Regions from separate parts of the Aquamicrobium sp. YD-1-mutant5 genome, predicted to be linked through region 1. Evidence: riboswitches for the same ligand, from Rfam matches in the RefSeq annotation. Region 1 holds a riboswitch; each other region holds the start of a gene.
What was found. A riboswitch is a leader RNA that binds a small molecule or an ion and turns the genes downstream of it on or off. The one in region 1 is predicted to bind cobalamin.

Region 1 (4,207 bases):
TTGCCCGTTGTCGGCTTTAGAATTCCGGCAAGCAGGCGCAGCAGGGTCGATTTGCCCGAACCGTTGGGACCGACCAGTCCAAACGTCTCACCCTCGCGCACGGCAAGGTCCACGCCCTGCACGATCCGGAGACGGCGCACGCTCCAGCCGAGATTGCTTGCTTCAAGGATCATGGCCGGCGGCGTCCCCTGAGCAGGATCAGGGCGAAGGCCGGCGCGCCGACCAAAGCCGTGATGACGCCGATCGGCAGCACCTGACCGGGGATCATGGTGCGCGAAAGCACGTCAGCCGCGATGAGGAAGGCAGCGCCCGTCAGCGCCGTCGCCGGCACCAGACGCCCATGGCGTACGCCGACCACGAAACGCGCCGCATGCGGGATGACCAGCCCGACGAAGCCGATGGAGCCGACGATGGAAACCATGACGGCAGTGACCAGCGCGGTCAACCCGATCAGCACGACCTGCACCCTGCGCACGGCAATACCCAGCGAGGCTGCGGAGTCGGCGCCGAAGGCGAAGGCATCGAGCGCGCGCGCATGCCAGACGCAGGCAATCAGCCCGGTCAGGGCGATGGGTACGGCCAGCGTCACATCCGGCCAGCGCACGCCGCTCAGATTGCCGAGCAGCCAGAACATGATGCCGCGCGCCTGCTCGGCATTGGCCGACTTGGTGATGATGAAGGAGGTCAACGCGTTGAAGAGTTGCGAGCCGGCGATGCCCGCCAGAATGATCTGTCCTGTGCCGCGCGTGGAAACGCCGCCGCCCGCCGCCCGTGCCAGAAGGGCAACCAGCAGGAAGGCGGTGACCGCGCCGGCGAAGGCGCCGAGCGACATGGAGACCGCTCCGCCGCCGATACCGGCAATCGTCACCGTCACCGCACCCGTCGAGGCACCGGCGGAGATGCCGAGCAGATAGGGGTCGGCCAGCGCATTGCGCAGCAGCGATTGCAGCACGAGGCCGGACAGCGCCAGCCCCGCGCCGCAGGATGCGGCCACCAGCGCGCGCGGCAGGCGATAGTTCCAGATGATGCCCATATCGATCGGATCGAGCGGATAGGCAGCACCCAGAACCTTGTTGGCCAGCGTCTGCACCACGATGGAGAGCGGAATGGGCGTCTCACCGATGCAGGTGCCGGCAAAGACCGTCCCCGCCATGGCGACGAGCCCCGCAGGCCAGCGCCACCACAGGCGCGCTACGGAATGCCGGCCTGCGGTGGCAATGGTCACCTGGCGATGCCCTGTTCGACCAGCGCGTCCGCCAGCACCTCGATGCCGGAAACCGTGCGCATGGTGGCGTCCATGGCATGGGCATCCATCACCACGATGCGGTTGTTCTTCACCGCGTCCATCTGGCTGGCGACCGGATCGCTCTTCAGAAATTCGAGCTTCTTCTCGAAGTCGTCGGCAGGGAAGCGGCGGCGATCCATTTTGGCGATCACGATCAGCGTCGGGTTGGCCCTGGCGATGGTTTCCCAGCCTACGACCGGCCATTCCTCATCCGATTCCACGATGTTGCGGATGCCGAGCTTGTCGAGCATGTAAGCCGGCCCGCCCTTGCGACCGGCGACATAGGGATCGATGTTCATGTCGGCGCTGGAGAACCAGAACACGGCCGACACGTCCTTGAGATCGAGCGCTTTTGCGCGCTCGACCGCATCCTGCTCGCGCTTGACCAGATCGGCGACGACTTCCTCGCCCTTGTCCTGCACGTCAAAGATTTCGGCAAGTTCGCGCACGCCCTGATGGATGGTTTCGGTCGAGAAGGCGGCGCTGCGGGTGCCGTCGACGCCGACCGAGTTGTCCTTGGCCACGCAATCGGCAGGCATAACATAGGTCGGGATGCCGACCTCGTGGAACTGCTCGCGGGTGGCGACGATGCCTTCCGGCCCGACATGCCAGATGAACTGGATGGCAACGAGGCCGGGCTTCTTCGCCACGACGCTTTCGAAGCTCGGATCGTTGTCGGCGAGGCGCTCCACCTTGTCGTTGATCGTCTTGTACTCCGGCAGAACGTCGGTGAACCAGACGGAGGTGCCGGTCACCTTGTCGCCAAGGCCAAGCGCATAGAGCGCCTCGGTGGCGGCCTGTCCGACGGTTACGCTCGTGGCAGGAGCCTTGTCGAAAGTGATCGTCTCACCGCAGTTTTCCAGCGTGAGCGGGTATCTGGTGGGTTCAGCGGACGCATAGGCGGTGAGCAGCGCAAGGCTGGCGGCGGCAAGTGCCAGACGCGGGAAGGTCATGACGCGAAGTTCTCCGATCGGTTTGCGGCAGGGACCGAAGGCTTCGGGTCGGGACGACAATGGAAAGCCGCGCACCCCGAAGGATACGCAATAGAGCCCGTACAGGCAGGGACGGCTTCATCGACAACCTCTCCCGGGCACCCCGCCCGGCACATTCAGTTCCAGTTGTCGGCAGGTCTCCTGACTGACGGGTCACCGTCCTTTCCCCACCTTCCCGGGCCCGGGGCCCAGTGGCATTTCGGGGAGAGGACTCTACCGCCTACAGTTGCGGGGGCAGTTTCGTTTCACAGGCCTTTTTGAAGCCTGCGGCGAATTCCCTCTTCGTTCCTTGCGGAAACCGACACCTGCTCGTATCTCATGTGCGTCAGGCTTTTCAAGCAATTCGTCGCGCCTTCCCAGAGCCTTTCACGGCCCCTGTTGGGGTAAAATCACAGCTTGCAAGCCCGATCCTGCCTTGACCGATGATGGTGCTGAAAGAGCTGCCGGATGCAGTTGTGGCAGGGAACGAGGCTCTGATGCTCGCGGCCTGTGCGAGCGCCCTGCTGATCTTGCCGCGGGTGGCACGTCCGGCACGGAGACGCCCGATTTGGGCGCCTCCCGCTGCGGTGAAGCCTTCAGGTGTTGTCTCGTGATCTGCTGATCTCAGAACCGGTAGTTCAGACCGACCTTGATCATGTGGAAATCGAGGGCGTTTGAGGCATTGCGGCCGTTCACGGTACTTGAACTGCCCGGATGGTTGGTCGTCGTCGTCTCATAGATGGGCTTTTCATAGGGCGTGCAGAAGCTAGGATCCATGTCGCACAACCACGCCATGCTGGGGTCCTGCGAAGGGTCGACCGTTTCATAGCCGACGACGGTGGTTGTCGAGGTCGTATAATCCTTGCCTGTGCCCGCGCGGGCATTTCTGAACCTGAAATCCTTCTTGCCGAAGCGGCTGTAGGTATAGTCGGCCTTGATCGACCAGTTGTCGTTCAGCGCATATTCGAGGCCGCCACCAATGGTGAAGCCGGCGCGGGTGGCGGCGGCCTTCTCGACGGAGAAAACGGCCGTTTGCGTACCGTTGGGGAGGGTTTCATCGGCCTGGTCGGAAATGTACTGATCGCGCCATTGTGTTTCGCGCGCGAGCGCCAATCCACCCGTGGCATAGGCCATGAAGCGATTGCTGAAAGCGTAGCCGATCTTCGGGCGCAGGCTGGCCATCCAGTCGACGTCGTAGCTCGTATAAGCATCGGCATGCCCCTTGGCCGCCAGCACGGGGTCGGTGGACAGAACCTTCTTCGAGCCGGTGATGTTGTAGGTCTTGCTCCAGTCTCCCTCCAGACCGAGCACCACGCCATTGTCGAGCTGCCAGTTGTAGCCGGCCTGTACGCCGAACATGGCGCCGTTGAGCTTGAGGTCCGCCGATTCACGCGCGGCGATGGTGCTGTCGGAACCGTCGAGCGTCGTCGTGGAGCCCCATGTGCGCCCAAACGCGCCACCGGCATGTACACCGGCATAGAGGCCGCTCCAGTTGATGGCGGCAGCTTCGCCACCGCGCGCCGCGCCGTGGCCGCCCGCCAGCCCGGCAAGCGGATTGCTGAATGGCTGGAAACTCTGCTCGCCACCGAACGATCCCGTCAGGCTCGCATAGAAAGTCCGTCCCGGTCCCGGCTGCGTGACAAGACCGAGCGGATCGACATAGAAGCGGTCGAACAGGTTCTCCACGCGCACCGCGGCGGTCAGGTCCTCGGTGATCTTGTATTCGGCGAAGACATCGACAAGCGTGTAAGGCTTCCAGTCGACAAGGGAGATGAACTCGCTGGCGCCCTGCGCGGTCACGTCGCCATGGCCAATGGCGCGCGGCCCGACATGGGAAATGCGCCCGCCGACCGTGAGCTGGTCCTCCAGCAGCTTCTGCGACAGCGTCAGGTCGACGGTGTATTCGGGCTGCACATGGTTTGTCGCATAGTCGCCATAGAGCGACTTGTTC
Region 2 (4,207 bases), on a different contig from region 1:
CTCGTCGCGGCATTCGCCGGGCAGCAGTGCCAGCCTGATGCCTTTGGCGCGGGCGATGGCGGCAAGCTGGTCGCAGCCATAGCGCCACCAGTCATAGCCGCCCAGAAGACGTACCAGAATGACCTTTGCGTGGCTGGCGACGCTGTCCACCCACAGATCGACCGACATGGGGTGGCGCAGGTCGCGCAGGGCCGCCAGCCGCATCGAGGGCAGGCGATCCGCGTCGGCTTTCCACGCGGAGGCCAGGGCGGCCAGATCGCTGTCGGTAAAGGACAGCGCCACCACCTCGCCTGGCGTCTGGCGCAGGTCGACCGGCTCGATGACGTCATCGAGCGAGGCGGAGGTGGTGGTCAGGATATGCATGGTTCAATCCTGATGAGCGGCGCGCCTGCCGTGTTCAGCCCGCCAGTATCTTCTCGATCGCCGGCTGGTCGAGACCTTTCAGGCCGATGACGACCAGCTGCGAACGGCGCTCGTCCTGCGCCGTCCAGGCGCGATCATAATAATGATTGACGCGCGCACCAACAGCCTGAACCAGCAGGCGCATCGGCTTGCCCGCAACGTCCACGAAACCCTTGACGCGCAGCACGTCCTGCTGCTCGGCAGCGATGGCGATGCGGCGGGCGAGGTCCTCGGGATCGGTGACAGCAGCGATGTCGACGATAAAGGTGTCGAAATCGTCGTGCTCGTGATCGCCGACGCCGTCATGATGCGACTTGCGGTTTTCGATGTCGTCCTCGACGGCGAGACCGAGGCCGAGCAGGATTGAAGGATCGACCTTGCCGTGCTCGGACGGAACCACCTTCACCGCCGGCCCGATATGGGCATCGACGATCCTGCGGGCGCGCCCGGCGGCGGCTTCATCGAGCAGATCGTTCTTGGAGAGGATGATGAGGTCTGCGCAGGCGACCTGATCCTCAAAGACCTCCTCGATCGGGTCGTCATGGTCGAGCGACTCGTCTTCTGCGCGCTGGGCGGCAAGCGCGTCCATGTCGGAGGCAACCTTGCCCTCGGCAAGGGCCGGGCCATCGACCACGGCAATGACGCCGTCGACGGTGACGCGGCTTTTCACGCTCGGCCACTGGAATGCCTGCACCAGCGGCTTCGGCAAAGCGAGGCCGGAGGTTTCGATCAGGATGTGGTCGACCTTAGGCGTGCGCGACAGGATCTGGTCGAGCGCCGGCACGAAATCGTCGGCAACCGTGCAGCAGATGCAGCCATTGGCCAGTTCGACGATGTTTTCCTCGGGGCAGGTGTCGATGCCGCAGCCTTTCAGGATTTCGCCATCGACGCCGACATCGCCGAATTCGTTGACGATGAGGGCGAGCCGCTTGCCTGCGGATTGTTCGAGCAGGTTGCGGATCAGCGTGGTCTTGCCGGCGCCGAGGAAGCCGGTGACGACGGTGCAGGGCACGCGGGTGGCGTTTGCGGTCATGATTGGTCCTTCAGAAGGGTCAGGGGAGGAATGCGCGCGACAAGGCCGCGCTTGAGTGAGTCTGGGCGGCCGCGCCACGGAATTTTTCCGTCTTCGGCGTTGGCCAGCTGACACGCGCCGATCACCAGATCGGCGCCGCTGTCCTCGGCGAGGTCGCCGAAGACATAGCTCCAGGCCCCGTCGTGCAGGATGGAGGCGCTGAGGCGGCGCTTGCAGTTGCCGAGGCATTCCACCGTGCGCACCTCGACTGGCTGGCCGGCGGCGGCGCGGCGCGTGTTTTCGGCCAGCTTCTCACCGGCGCGCGGATGCGTATCCGAGCCGCTGGCGTCGCGACAGGAAATGCAGACGATGATCGTGGTGTCGCTGGTCCGGTTGCCGGACTGGCCGGTTTCGCAGGCGGCGGGATTGCTGTCCAAAATACGCTCCTTGCCCGGGACACCCGCCAGGCTTGCGGCTTTTCTCGTACAGACGGCAGGTCTCCTGGCTTGCGGGTCATCGCCCTGATGCCGCCTTCCCGGGGATAACCCAGTGGCTGCCGGCAAGGGCTCGTCGCTTACAGTTGCGGGCACAGCCGCGGAGTCGGGAAAAATCCCTCACCGCGTTCCCTCTTAGCTCCCCTTCTTTGAAAGAGGAGACCGTCGCGGGGATTTAGGCTTGGGCGGGTCGCACTGTCAACGCGCGGCGATGGCGGACAGCGCAGGTCCGAGGCTGCCGGCCGGGGTGATTTCCATGCGATCGAGTTGCAGCCACTGGCGCATCTGGTCCAGCTCTTCGCAAAGTGCGGCTGCGGTTTCGGGCGGTGCGTCGGGTTCGGCATAGGCGGCATGGACGCGCAGAATGCCGGCGGGTCGGTCCGCTTTCAGATCGACGCGTGCGACAATCCTGTCGCCCAGCAAAAAGGGCAGGACATAATAGCCATATTGCCGCTTTTCGGCCGGCGTGTAGATCTCGATCCGGTAGCGGAAGCCGAACAGGCTTTCGGTGCGGTCCCGCTCGAACACCAGCGGGTCGAAAGGGGCGAGCAGGGTGCGGGCCTCGATCCTGCGCGGCAGACGCGCGTCGCGGTGCAGATAGGCTTGCCTGCTCCATCCTTTGACGGTGACGGGAATCAATTCCCCTTCCTCGACAAGATCAGCGATGAGCGGTGCGGTCTCGGTCGCGGCAAGTCGAAAGTAATCGCGCAGGCAGGCGGCGGTGGCGATGCCATGGGCGCGCGCGGAAATGCGCAGCAATTCGCGCTGGGCATCCGCCGGAGAGGGAACCGGCAGGTCGAGGACTGCCCGGGGCAGAACGCGTTCCGGCAGATCGTAGACCCGCTCGAACCCGCGCCTGTGGGCGGTGGTGATTCTTCCCGCCCAGAACAGCCACTCAAAGGCCATCTTTGCCTCGCTCCAGCCCCACCAGCCGCCGGAGCCCTTGTGGCCGTCCATGTCGGAGGCGGCGAGCGGGCCGCGCGTTTCAACTTCGCGAAATATCTCCGCGATGAAATCCGCGCGCTCGCGGCCGAACCTGGCCAGTCCGCGATACATCTCCTCGCCGCGCTCTGCCCTTTCCATGCGCCATCGCAACAGCGGATAGGTCTCCAGCGGCAGCAGCGAGGCCTCATGCGCCCAGTATTCGAAAAGCTGGCGCTTCGCTCCCGGACGGGCCGCGTCGTCGAGCAGCGAAAGCGGGTAGGGGCCAAGCCGCGAATAAAGCGGCATATAGTGCGCCCGCACCACGGCGCTGACCGAGTCGATCTGGAAAAGTGCGGTGCGGGAAACGACACGGGAGACGTGTCGGCGGTCGGGTGCACTTTTTGCGCGAGGCGCGCCGAAGCCCTGCGCGGCCAGCGCAATGCGACGTGCAAGGGCGGGGGAAATGGTTTCCTTCATATGATCCAAGCCTATCTGGAGTCATGGTTTACAGCAGCCCGATTCCTGCACGCTACCAGCTAAACCCCGGGAATACTGTCAGGACTAAAAGTGGAGTAAAAAGTGAAGGAAATCAAAGATGATCAGTTTTGTCGCAGATAGTGTGCAGTGCAGCGTTTTGAACAAGGTTTGACTTGCTTCGGCCATCCGCCTGCGCTAACCCTCGCCGCGTTGCAGCATGGGGCCGAAGAGGTTCCAGGGCAAATCTGTCACGCTTCCGTAACAGGGCCGGCTGCGCTAGTCTCAGGCGGATCCGCCGCCAACGGAAAGTTGCAGCATGAACGAGTTGCTAAGTTCGTATCTGCCGATCGTCATCTTTATCGGCGTGGCACTGGTGATCGCACTGGCGCTGATCGTGGCTCCCTTCCTGGTGGCCTATCGCGACCCCGATCCTGAAAAGCTGTCGGCCTACGAGTGCGGTTTCAACTCGTTCGACGATGCCCGCATGAAGTTCGACATCCGCTTCTATCTGGTGTCGATCCTGTTCATCATCTTCGATCTGGAGGTGGCGTTCCTGTTCCCGTGGGCGGTTTCGTTCGGCGATATCGGCATGCTCGGATTCTGGTCGATGATGGTGTTCCTTGGCGTTCTCACCATCGGCTTCATATATGAGTGGAAGAAAGGGGCGCTGGAATGGGATTGATCAGCGATTCCGGCACGCTCGTCGCGCCGCAGCCTAAGGGTATCCTCGATCCGCGTACCGGAAAGCCGGTCGGTTCGGATGATCCTTTCTTCATCGGCATCAACGACGAGCTGGCCGACAAGGGCTTTCTCGTCACTTCGACCGAGGCGCTCATCACATGGGCGCGCACCGGCTCGCTGATGTACATGACCTTCGGTCTGGCCTGCTGCGCGGTGG
Region 3 (4,207 bases), on a different contig from region 1:
ACCGCTGCGCACTTTTGCTGGAACTGCTTTAGAACTTCGCCTTGATTCCGGCGAAGGCAGCGATGCCGGGTGTGCCGTAGTCTTTCACGGTCTGGTAGTTCTCGTTGAGCAGGTTTTCACCCCGAAGGTAGATCTGCGTGGACTCGGTGAGTTGGTAGGCGACTTTGGCGTTGAGCAGCACATAATCATCCAGCTTTGCGCCGCCGTCCACGACATCCGCGACGAATTTCACGTCTGCGCCAATGGTCCATTTTTCGGCGGGCCGGGCTTCGGCCGAAAGGACAACGGCATGTCGCGGAATACGGACGTTATGGGTGCCGTCCGCCTTGCGCGAATCCGTGTAGGTGTAGGACCCGCCGAGGTCGAGCCAGCCGGTGGCGGCGTAGGTGAAGGAAGCTTCGACACCTTTCGAGCGCGTGGTGCCGGGAGTTTGCTCATAACCTGAGCCAAATGTAATCAGGTTATCAACGTCAATTCTGAAATAGGTGAGATCGGCAAGCAGCTTGCCTTCAAGCAGTGATTGTTCGATTCCAATATCGAAGCTTTTGCTGGTTTCCGGTTGAAGCCCCGAATTGCCAATTGGGCCCCACTGGCTTGCCGGCGCATACAGTTCATATAGGCTGGGCGCGCGAAAACCTGTTCCATAAGATGAATGAAGGCGGGTTCCTGTGGTGGCAAACAGGTAGGACGCCGTGCCGCGATAGGTGGTGTGGCCGCCGAATTCGGAATGCTCGTCATGGCGAAGTCCAGCGGTGAGCACCAGATCATTCATGGGTTCGAGAACCGCCTGAGCCCACACGCTGGTGAGGTCGAACTTGCCCAGCGGGCTGCCGCCGCCGGCATCGTCGGCTTCCTGTTTTTCATGGTCGAGGCCATATTGCAGGAGAACTCGTTCCGTCGCCTCGAACGATCCCTGATAGTCGATCTTCTGCCGCGTGCCGATGAAGGAACTGGGGGAACCACCCCACACGCTTTCACGGTCCGATTTGAAACCTTGAGCGGAGACGGTGTTCTTCAGCCTGCCGTCCATGAGATCGAAATTGAGGCCGAACCGGCCTCCGGTCATCCTCGCCTGCTCATAGCTGTCGGGATCGTCAGGGCCTGTGCCATCGAACTCGGCCTTGGAATTGAGGTGAAGGATCGAGCCGAAGACCGAAAAGGCTTCGTTGATCCTGTGTTCGGCGGTTAGGTCGATATTCAGACTGTCGAGGCCATCCCGCTCCCGGCCGTCTGCCAGGGCCGAGATGCCGTCGGTGTGCAGTCCCGAGATGTTGCCTGCGAATCCCGATCCTTCGTTCGCAGCCGCAAATCCGTAGCGGCCGCGCACGGTGCCGAAAGAACCGCCCTCGGCCTCAACCGTATGGTGAATGCCGCTGTCCGGTTGGCCGAGTGTCGAGATGTTCACCAGACCGGCTATGGCACTGGAACCGTAGAGGGTGCTCTGGGAGCCCTTCAGAACGTCCACATTGCTGATGCCGCCGGTGAGAAGATACTGGTAATGCGTCAGCACCTGTGTGCCGGTTGGATCGGAAATGTCGATGCCATTGTAGAGCGTCTTGACGTAGCCGGAGCCAAGTCCGCGCACGAAAAGGCCGGTTGTGCCGCCGAGGCCGCCATTTCTGGCAACCGAAACGCCGGGCAGCAGGTTCAGATAGTCGCTGAGGACCGGACGGGATTTCGCCCCGATTTCCGCCTGCGTGATCCGCTCCACCTTCGAGCCGACCTTGTTCTTTTGGGTCGGGGTGCGGTTGGCGGTTACCGAAATCGTCTTCAGCTCGATGAATCGCCGGCCTGCAGACCTTCATCCTGCGCCCGGACAGTACCGGTAAGCGTCAGCGAGCAGATGCTGGCCGCCAGAATCGTTGTTCTCATCGTCATTTCCCCCTGCCGGGCACGGGTGCGCCCGGAAAAACAGCCTTTCACCGGGAACTGGCAGGCAGGGGAGGTGCAGTCTGCACCCCCGGCCGTACCGGCACGCGGCAACACGTTTCGTGTCACCGCTGCGGACGGCCGCGCCCGATCTCACCCCGAGATCAGACATGGGTGACCGGAACCGGCAGGTCTCCTGACTTCCGCGTCATTGCCTCCCGCCGCCTTCCCGGAGCGTCAAGATCCAGTGGCATATCGGGGGAGGCTCGGCGGCTACAGTTGCGGGGGCAGTCGCGGCTTTGCCGGCAATGCGGCAGACCGTGTTCCCTTTTCATCCGTAATCGGAACCAGTTCCGGTTGCGACGCTAAGCATCGCTGGCACGGCGTGTCAATTCGGACAGGACGGGATCAGCAGTGCCCGCCGCACTTCTCGTCCTTGCGGGGGGGCGAAAATTCCGCTACGTCGCCGCTTTAGCTGACGGGAGCAGGCCATTGACCGACCGACAAGCCGATGTCGCCATCATCATGGGCAGCCAGTCTGACTGGGCGACCATGCGCCACGCCGCCGAAACGCTCGCCGAGCTTGGTGTGTCCCACAAAAGCCTCATCGTTTCCGCGCATCGCACGCCGCAACGTCTCTATGACTTTGCCCACGGCGCGAAGGCTGCCGGTTACAAGGTGGTGGTGGCCGGTGCCGGCGGGGCCGCGCATCTGCCGGGCATGACGGCGGCGATGACGTCGCTGCCCGTGTTTGGCGTGCCGGTGGAATCGAAGGCGCTGTCCGGACAGGATTCGCTGTTGTCGATCGTGCAGATGCCGGCCGGCATTCCGGTCGGCACGCTGGCCATCGGCAAGGCCGGCGCGGTCAATGCGGCACTTCTGGCCGCTGCCGTGCTGGCACTCACCGACGATGCGCTGGCCGGGCGGCTGGAAGCCTGGCGCGCCGCGCAGACCGACAAGGTTGCCCTCGAGCCGAAGGACGACGCGTGATGCTGGCGCCCGGATCGACAATCGGCATCGTCGGCGGCGGCCAGCTTGGCCGCATGCTGGCCATGGCCGCCGCCCGCCTCGGTTACCGCATCGCGGTGCTGGAGCCGCAGGCCGATTGCCCGGCCGCGCAGGTGGCGAACCGGCAGATCGTGGCCGCCTATGACGATCCGGCCGGGCTGGCCGAACTGGCCGCAATCAGCGATGTCATAACCTATGAGTTCGAGAATGTGCCGGTGGAGGCCGCCGAGAGGCTCGCCGGGCGCGTGCCCGTGCTGCCGCCGCCCCGCGCGCTGGAGGTGTCGCAGGACCGGCTGAGCGAAAAGCAGTTCCTCAACGGCATCGGTATCGACACGGCCCCCTTCCTTGCCGTCGACAGCGACGCGGACCTTGCGTCCGCCCTGCACAGCTTCGGCGGCAACGGCGTGCTGAAGACGCGCCGCATGGGCTATGACGGCAAGGGCCAGCGCGTGTTTCGCCATATGGAAAGCGGCAGCTATTCCGGCGTCTTCGAGGCGATGGGGTCGGTGCCGCTGATCCTCGAAGGGCTCATTTCCTTCGGGTGCGAGATTTCGGTGATCGGTGCGCGGGGCGCGGACGGCAGGGTGGAGACCTATGCGCCGGCGCGCAACGTCCATCGCGACGGCATCCTGCACACCTCCACCGTGCCTGCCGCCGTTCCCGACACTACCGCCGACGTTGCGCGGGCGGCAGCCGCCTCGATACTCGAAGCGCTCGGCTATGTGGGCGTCATCGGCGTGGAGTTCTTCGTGCTGGACGACGGGTCGGTGCTGGTCAACGAGATCGCGCCGCGGGTGCACAATTCAGGCCACTGGACCGAAGCCGCCTGCGTCGTTTCGCAGTTCGAACAGCACATCAGGGCCATTGCCGGGTTGCCGCTGGGCGACACGCGCCATCACAGCGCCTGCGTGATGGAGAACCTGATCGGCGACGATGTCGCGCGCGTGCCTGAACTCGTGGCGGAACCGGACGTCCTTGTCCATCTCTATGGAAAGGCAGAGGCGCGTCCCGGCCGCAAGATGGGCCATTTCACCCGCCTGACCGGCCGCAACTGAGCCTGCGGCAATGGCCGTACGGCGCATTCTTGTTCCTGTCGCAATTCGCTGTCAGGAGTAGCCGGGATCAAAGGCGGGGAAGTCTGCATTGCGACGTATATGGGTATTCGCCGCCGTATTGCTCGGCGCCCCGCTGTTGATGGGCGCTCATATGGGCGTGCAGCAATTGCTCGGCAACTTCCATGAGGTGATACCGGGCGAATTCTACCGCTCCGGACAACCGGACGGGGACGACGTCGCGGCCTATGCGGACCGCTACCGGATCCGCACCATCA
Region 4 (4,207 bases), on a different contig from region 1:
GTCTGTATTGGCCTTGATGCCGTAGCCATAACAGATGTGCACCGCAGTTTCGCACCTGAGTCCTTCCATTGCCTTTTCGAGGGTCGCCACCCCCCAGTCATTCACCTCATCAAAGAAGACGTTGAATGCGGGCTCGTCGAACTGGATGATGTCGACGCCGGCAGCCTCCAGTTCCCTGGCTTCCTCATTGAGGGCTTTGGCGAACTCCCAGGCCAGTTTCTCACGACTTTTATAGTGGGCATCATAGAGCGTATCGATCATGGTCATCGGACCGGGCAGAGCCCATTTGATGGGCTGCGTGGTCTGCTGACGCAGGAATTTGGCATCTTCGACAAAAACCGGCTTCTGGCGGGAAACAGCGCCGACGACCGTCGGCACGCTCGCATCATAGCGATTGCGAATTCGGACCGTCTCACGCTTCTCGAAATCGACACCGTTGAGGTTTTCGATAAACGTCGTGACAAAATGCTGGCGCGTTTGCTCGCCGTCGCTGACGATGTCGATACCCGCCTGCCGTTGATCGTCCAGAGATAGGCGCAGAGCGTCCCGTTTGCCCTCGGCCAGTTCCTCGTCCTGCAGCTTCCATGGCGACCAGAGCTTCTCAGGTTCTGCAAGCCAGGAGGGTTTTGGCAGGCTGCCGGCTGTTGATGTAGGCAAGAGCGTTTTCAAGACAGATAACCTTTTGTTTCCGTTCAATCAAAGAGCGTAGCTGGCGGACCACTGTTGAAGAATGGCCCTGTATGGTTTGATGAAGTGCTCTTCGGCAAATTTTCCCTGCTCGATGGCCAGCCGGCTGCGTTCTTCGCGATCATAGACAATTCGGGTCAGCGAATAGTCCTGATGCTTCAGGCTTGGCTGATAGTGTGCCGCAGCAGCAGAATTGGCATTGTAGATCTCGGGCCGATAGATCTTCTGGAAAGTCTCCATCGTGCTGATGGTGCTGATCAGCTCCAGATTGGTGTAGTCACCCAGCAAGTCTCCGACAAAATAGAAGGCCAACGGCGCAACGCTGTTCGGAGGCATGAAATAGCGAACCTTCAACCCCATCTTTTTGAAATACAGATCGGTCGAAGATAGCTCGCCCTGCTGGTACTCAACGCCCAATACAGGATGATGGTTTTCTGTCCGGCGGTATGTCTTGCTGCTTGACGCGCTCAGGCAAATGACCGGAGGCTTGTTGAAATGCTCTTTATAGGCGTTTGAGTTCAGGAAGCACCTGAACAATTTTCCATGAAGGTCACCGAAATCATCGGGGATGCTGAATTCAGCCCGATCCTTGTTATGCGCCGGCAGGAGCACGCTGAAGTCATAGTCCCGCACGTAAGAGGAAAAATTATTCCCTACAATGCCCTCGATGCGCTCATTGGTCTTGTGATCAACGATAATCGTTTTCAATATTTCAATGAGCGGGAAGGCATCGCTGTCGCCTTCATCGCCAATGGTCATCTCAGCCGAAATGATCTCAAGCTCGACAGAATAACGATCGGCTTTGGGGTTGTCCCAATGCGCCAGTGCGTTGAACCTGTTGTCAATCATCCTCAGGGCATTGCGCAGGTTTTCCTGACGGTTCTCGCCCCGGGCCAGATTGGCGAAATTGGTCGTGATACGCGTGCTGTCCGCGGGACGATAATCCTCATCGAAACGAAGGCTCTTGAGGCGAAACGTGAAATCGTGATTCCTCGCGACCGGTCGGCGAGCGACCGACGGCGCCCCCGGGGAGGCATCGGAAATTGCGGTTTGAGACATGACTTACCCCAATAAGTTGGGGGCATGGGTCAGCGGACACATAGCAGGATCGGCCGCGACGCGGTCTCCGCTACGGCACACCGGGACACCCCGCCCGTGGACGTTATTTCGCCAAGGCAGGTCTCCTGGCTCACGGGTCAGCGCTGCTGTCCGTCTTCCCAGGGTTTCACCCCAGTGACATGCTGGACATCAACTCGCCGCTTACAGTTGCGGGGGCAGCTCCGGCTTTCCCGAAAAGACGAGGCACCGGCTTCCCTCTTAGCCCCGGCGCGTTGCGCGCAACGACCGGAGAACCTAGGCACGCGCACCTTCCTGCAATTCCAGTCCGAAGTCAATAGGACATAAAGGAATGCTTATATCTTTAAGTCGCAAATACCAATATCCGGTTCTTCGATGCCGGCATCTGAACAAAAAAAGCCCCGGCTGATTGCCGGGGCTTCGATTTCAGAGCCGTTCAGTGTTTCACGGAGTCATTGAACGGCTCTAAGTCTTTGGTTTGTCGCATTTCCGAACCGGAAAAGTGTTTCCACTTTTCCTGGAAACGCTCCAGAGAGAAACCAGATCAGAACTTGTAGTTGAAGCCAACCCGGACCGTATGGAAGTTGAACTTCCGGTCAATGTTGACATCAGCGCCACCGACGGTGTCCGAGAACACATTCGCCTTGCCGAGATCGGTGTAGAGATATTCCGACTTCACGGTCCAGTTGTCGGTCACGGCATATTCCGCACCCGCACCGACAGTCCAGCCGGTCTTCGTCTTCTTCACGCTTTCATTGAAGGCGGTACCGCCCAGATTGCCCTTGGCATAGCTCTTGGTTTCGCCATAGGCGAGACCACCCGTGGCGTAGACGAGGAAGCGGTCGGTCGCCGTATAACCGAGGCGGGCGCGAACCGTGCCGTACCAGTTCAGTTTCGTGCCGATGGCAGCATCAAGAGCGCCAGCGCCAGGCACATTGACGGAGATATTGGTTTCGCCCTTGACGTTTCCACCCTGGAAATCAGCTTCGACACCATAGACGATCTGATCAGCCTGGAAGTTCCAGCCCGCCTGAACGCCGCCAAGGAAACCGCTGGAGTTCATATTCAGCGAACCGCTGGCCAGTGTACCCGTCGTGTCGGTGACGCTGAACGGATGCTTTGCCTTGCCGCCGCCATAGCCAAGGTTGAAGCCGACATAACCGCCGGTCCAGCTATAGAAGGAAGCCGGAGCCACCGGAGCAGGCTCACTGTAAACAATCGCATCAGCAGCATAAGCGCCACCCGAAGCAAGAATGACAGAAACAGCAGCAAGAGAGAGAACTTTTCTCATGACAAAACCTCTTAGTTGAAATCGTGAAATTAACTTACGATCGTCATCGTAAAATGTCTGTAACATAAAAGACACATTTCGTTATGAAGATCAAAAGTCCATAAAATACAGATATTTGAATAGTTAACAATAAATTAAACATACACAAAACGAAGTGAAGCCACTCAGAGGAAAAAGTTTCTGAGTGGCACCGGATATAATCTTACCATAGGTAAAGATTATGCTTAATTCACCGCCCCACCGGGCATAACCTGCGCTGATTTACTATCAGCTCAGCGCGGAGGCAATTTTGTCCTTGAGAGCAAGGCGGCGGCGGCGCAGTTCCGTTTCGGCATCGTCGCTGATCGTATCGATACGCGTCTCGGACCTGTGTATCTGATCGTTGACGTCGTCATACTCTTCGAGGACACGGGCGAACTCCGGATCCTGTGCCTTGAGAGCATGGATTGCATCCAGCTTGCCGGGGAATTCTTCGCCAAGGGTATGCGGGGTGTTTGACATGTCGCCTCCTGTGGTTTGCTTCCCAAACATAGAAGGTAGGGCGTCGGCCCGGTTGATCAATGTCAAACAAATGGCTGACCCAGCGGAACATCGTATCGCAGGTCACAGCCTTCGCCGTGCGGGGCAGGCCCCCCAATGGCGCATGCAGAATTCCGGGTTGAGAGTTTGCCTTGCCTGTCGGTGATTTCAAAAAAACGCCGTCTTCGCCGCAGCACCAGCCCGCAGGATTGGGCGACTGCTGACGAGGCGGCACAAGATTTTGCGATTGAGCCGTGTCAGTGAACGGTTTCGAGCCCCAGCTTGCGGCGCAGACGCCCGGTCCGCTCCCTGAACATGGCATGGCGCTCGGCTTCACGCGTCGCGGCAAAAACCATCGAGAGCAACTGCTCTTTCTCGGTCTCGTCGAGAAGAGGCTTCAGGAATTCGGCCGTCTTGTCGATGACGGTCGGCACGTCGGCAACCTGATCGCTGGCCCATTTCGCATAGGCGATGGCTTCGTCGAGTTGCTTGTCGCTTCCCGCTATCAGGGCGATCTGCTCGCGCACGCGTGTCTCGATGATATCGGTCACCGGCCGGTCTTCCGCCGCTATCGCCATCACCACGGTGGCGGCAGCCGTAACAGGGTGATCGATGACTGCGACCGGTGCGATG

Region 2: another riboswitch for cobalamin. It lies ahead of AC5XE7_RS00115 (DUF1636 family protein); the one in region 1 lies ahead of AC5XE7_RS18820 (ABC transporter substrate-binding protein).
Region 3: another riboswitch for cobalamin. It lies ahead of AC5XE7_RS05845 (TonB-dependent receptor plug domain-containing protein); the one in region 1 lies ahead of AC5XE7_RS18820 (ABC transporter substrate-binding protein).
Region 4: another riboswitch for cobalamin. It lies ahead of AC5XE7_RS10890 (DUF1852 domain-containing protein); the one in region 1 lies ahead of AC5XE7_RS18820 (ABC transporter substrate-binding protein).

What each region holds. Positions count from the first base shown of each region.
Region 1 is NZ_JCAKKP010000020.1:40,472-44,678, forward strand. Features, by position in the region: gene AC5XE7_RS18810 (ABC transporter ATP-binding protein) at 1-173, opposite strand, end outside; gene AC5XE7_RS18815 (FecCD family ABC transporter permease) at 170-1,225, opposite strand; gene AC5XE7_RS18820 (ABC transporter substrate-binding protein) at 1,222-2,238, opposite strand; cobalamin riboswitch at 2,392-2,595, opposite strand; gene AC5XE7_RS18825 (TonB-dependent receptor domain-containing protein) at 2,881-4,207, opposite strand, start outside.
Region 2 is NZ_JCAKKP010000001.1:21,678-25,884, forward strand. Features, by position in the region: gene cobN (cobaltochelatase subunit CobN) at 1-363, opposite strand, end outside; gene cobW (cobalamin biosynthesis protein CobW) at 398-1,435, opposite strand; gene AC5XE7_RS00115 (DUF1636 family protein) at 1,432-1,851, opposite strand; cobalamin riboswitch at 1,889-2,090, opposite strand; gene AC5XE7_RS00120 (winged helix-turn-helix domain-containing protein) at 2,107-3,309, opposite strand; gene AC5XE7_RS00125 (NADH-quinone oxidoreductase subunit A) at 3,626-3,991, shown strand; gene AC5XE7_RS00130 (NuoB/complex I 20 kDa subunit family protein) at 3,982-4,207, shown strand, end outside.
Region 3 is NZ_JCAKKP010000003.1:295,835-300,041, reverse strand. Features, by position in the region: gene AC5XE7_RS05845 (TonB-dependent receptor plug domain-containing protein) at 29-1,765, opposite strand; cobalamin riboswitch at 2,039-2,236, opposite strand; gene purE (5-(carboxyamino)imidazole ribonucleotide mutase) at 2,362-2,859, shown strand; gene AC5XE7_RS05835 (5-(carboxyamino)imidazole ribonucleotide synthase) at 2,856-3,932, shown strand; gene AC5XE7_RS05830 (fused DSP-PTPase phosphatase/NAD kinase-like protein) at 4,072-4,207, shown strand, end outside.
Region 4 is NZ_JCAKKP010000005.1:198,221-202,427, forward strand. Features, by position in the region: gene AC5XE7_RS10885 (methionine synthase) at 1-669, opposite strand, end outside; gene AC5XE7_RS10890 (DUF1852 domain-containing protein) at 697-1,746, opposite strand; cobalamin riboswitch at 1,845-2,059, opposite strand; gene AC5XE7_RS10895 (outer membrane protein) at 2,309-3,055, opposite strand; gene AC5XE7_RS10900 (HP1242/YdcH family protein) at 3,323-3,556, opposite strand; gene AC5XE7_RS10905 (hypothetical protein) at 3,832-4,207, opposite strand, start outside.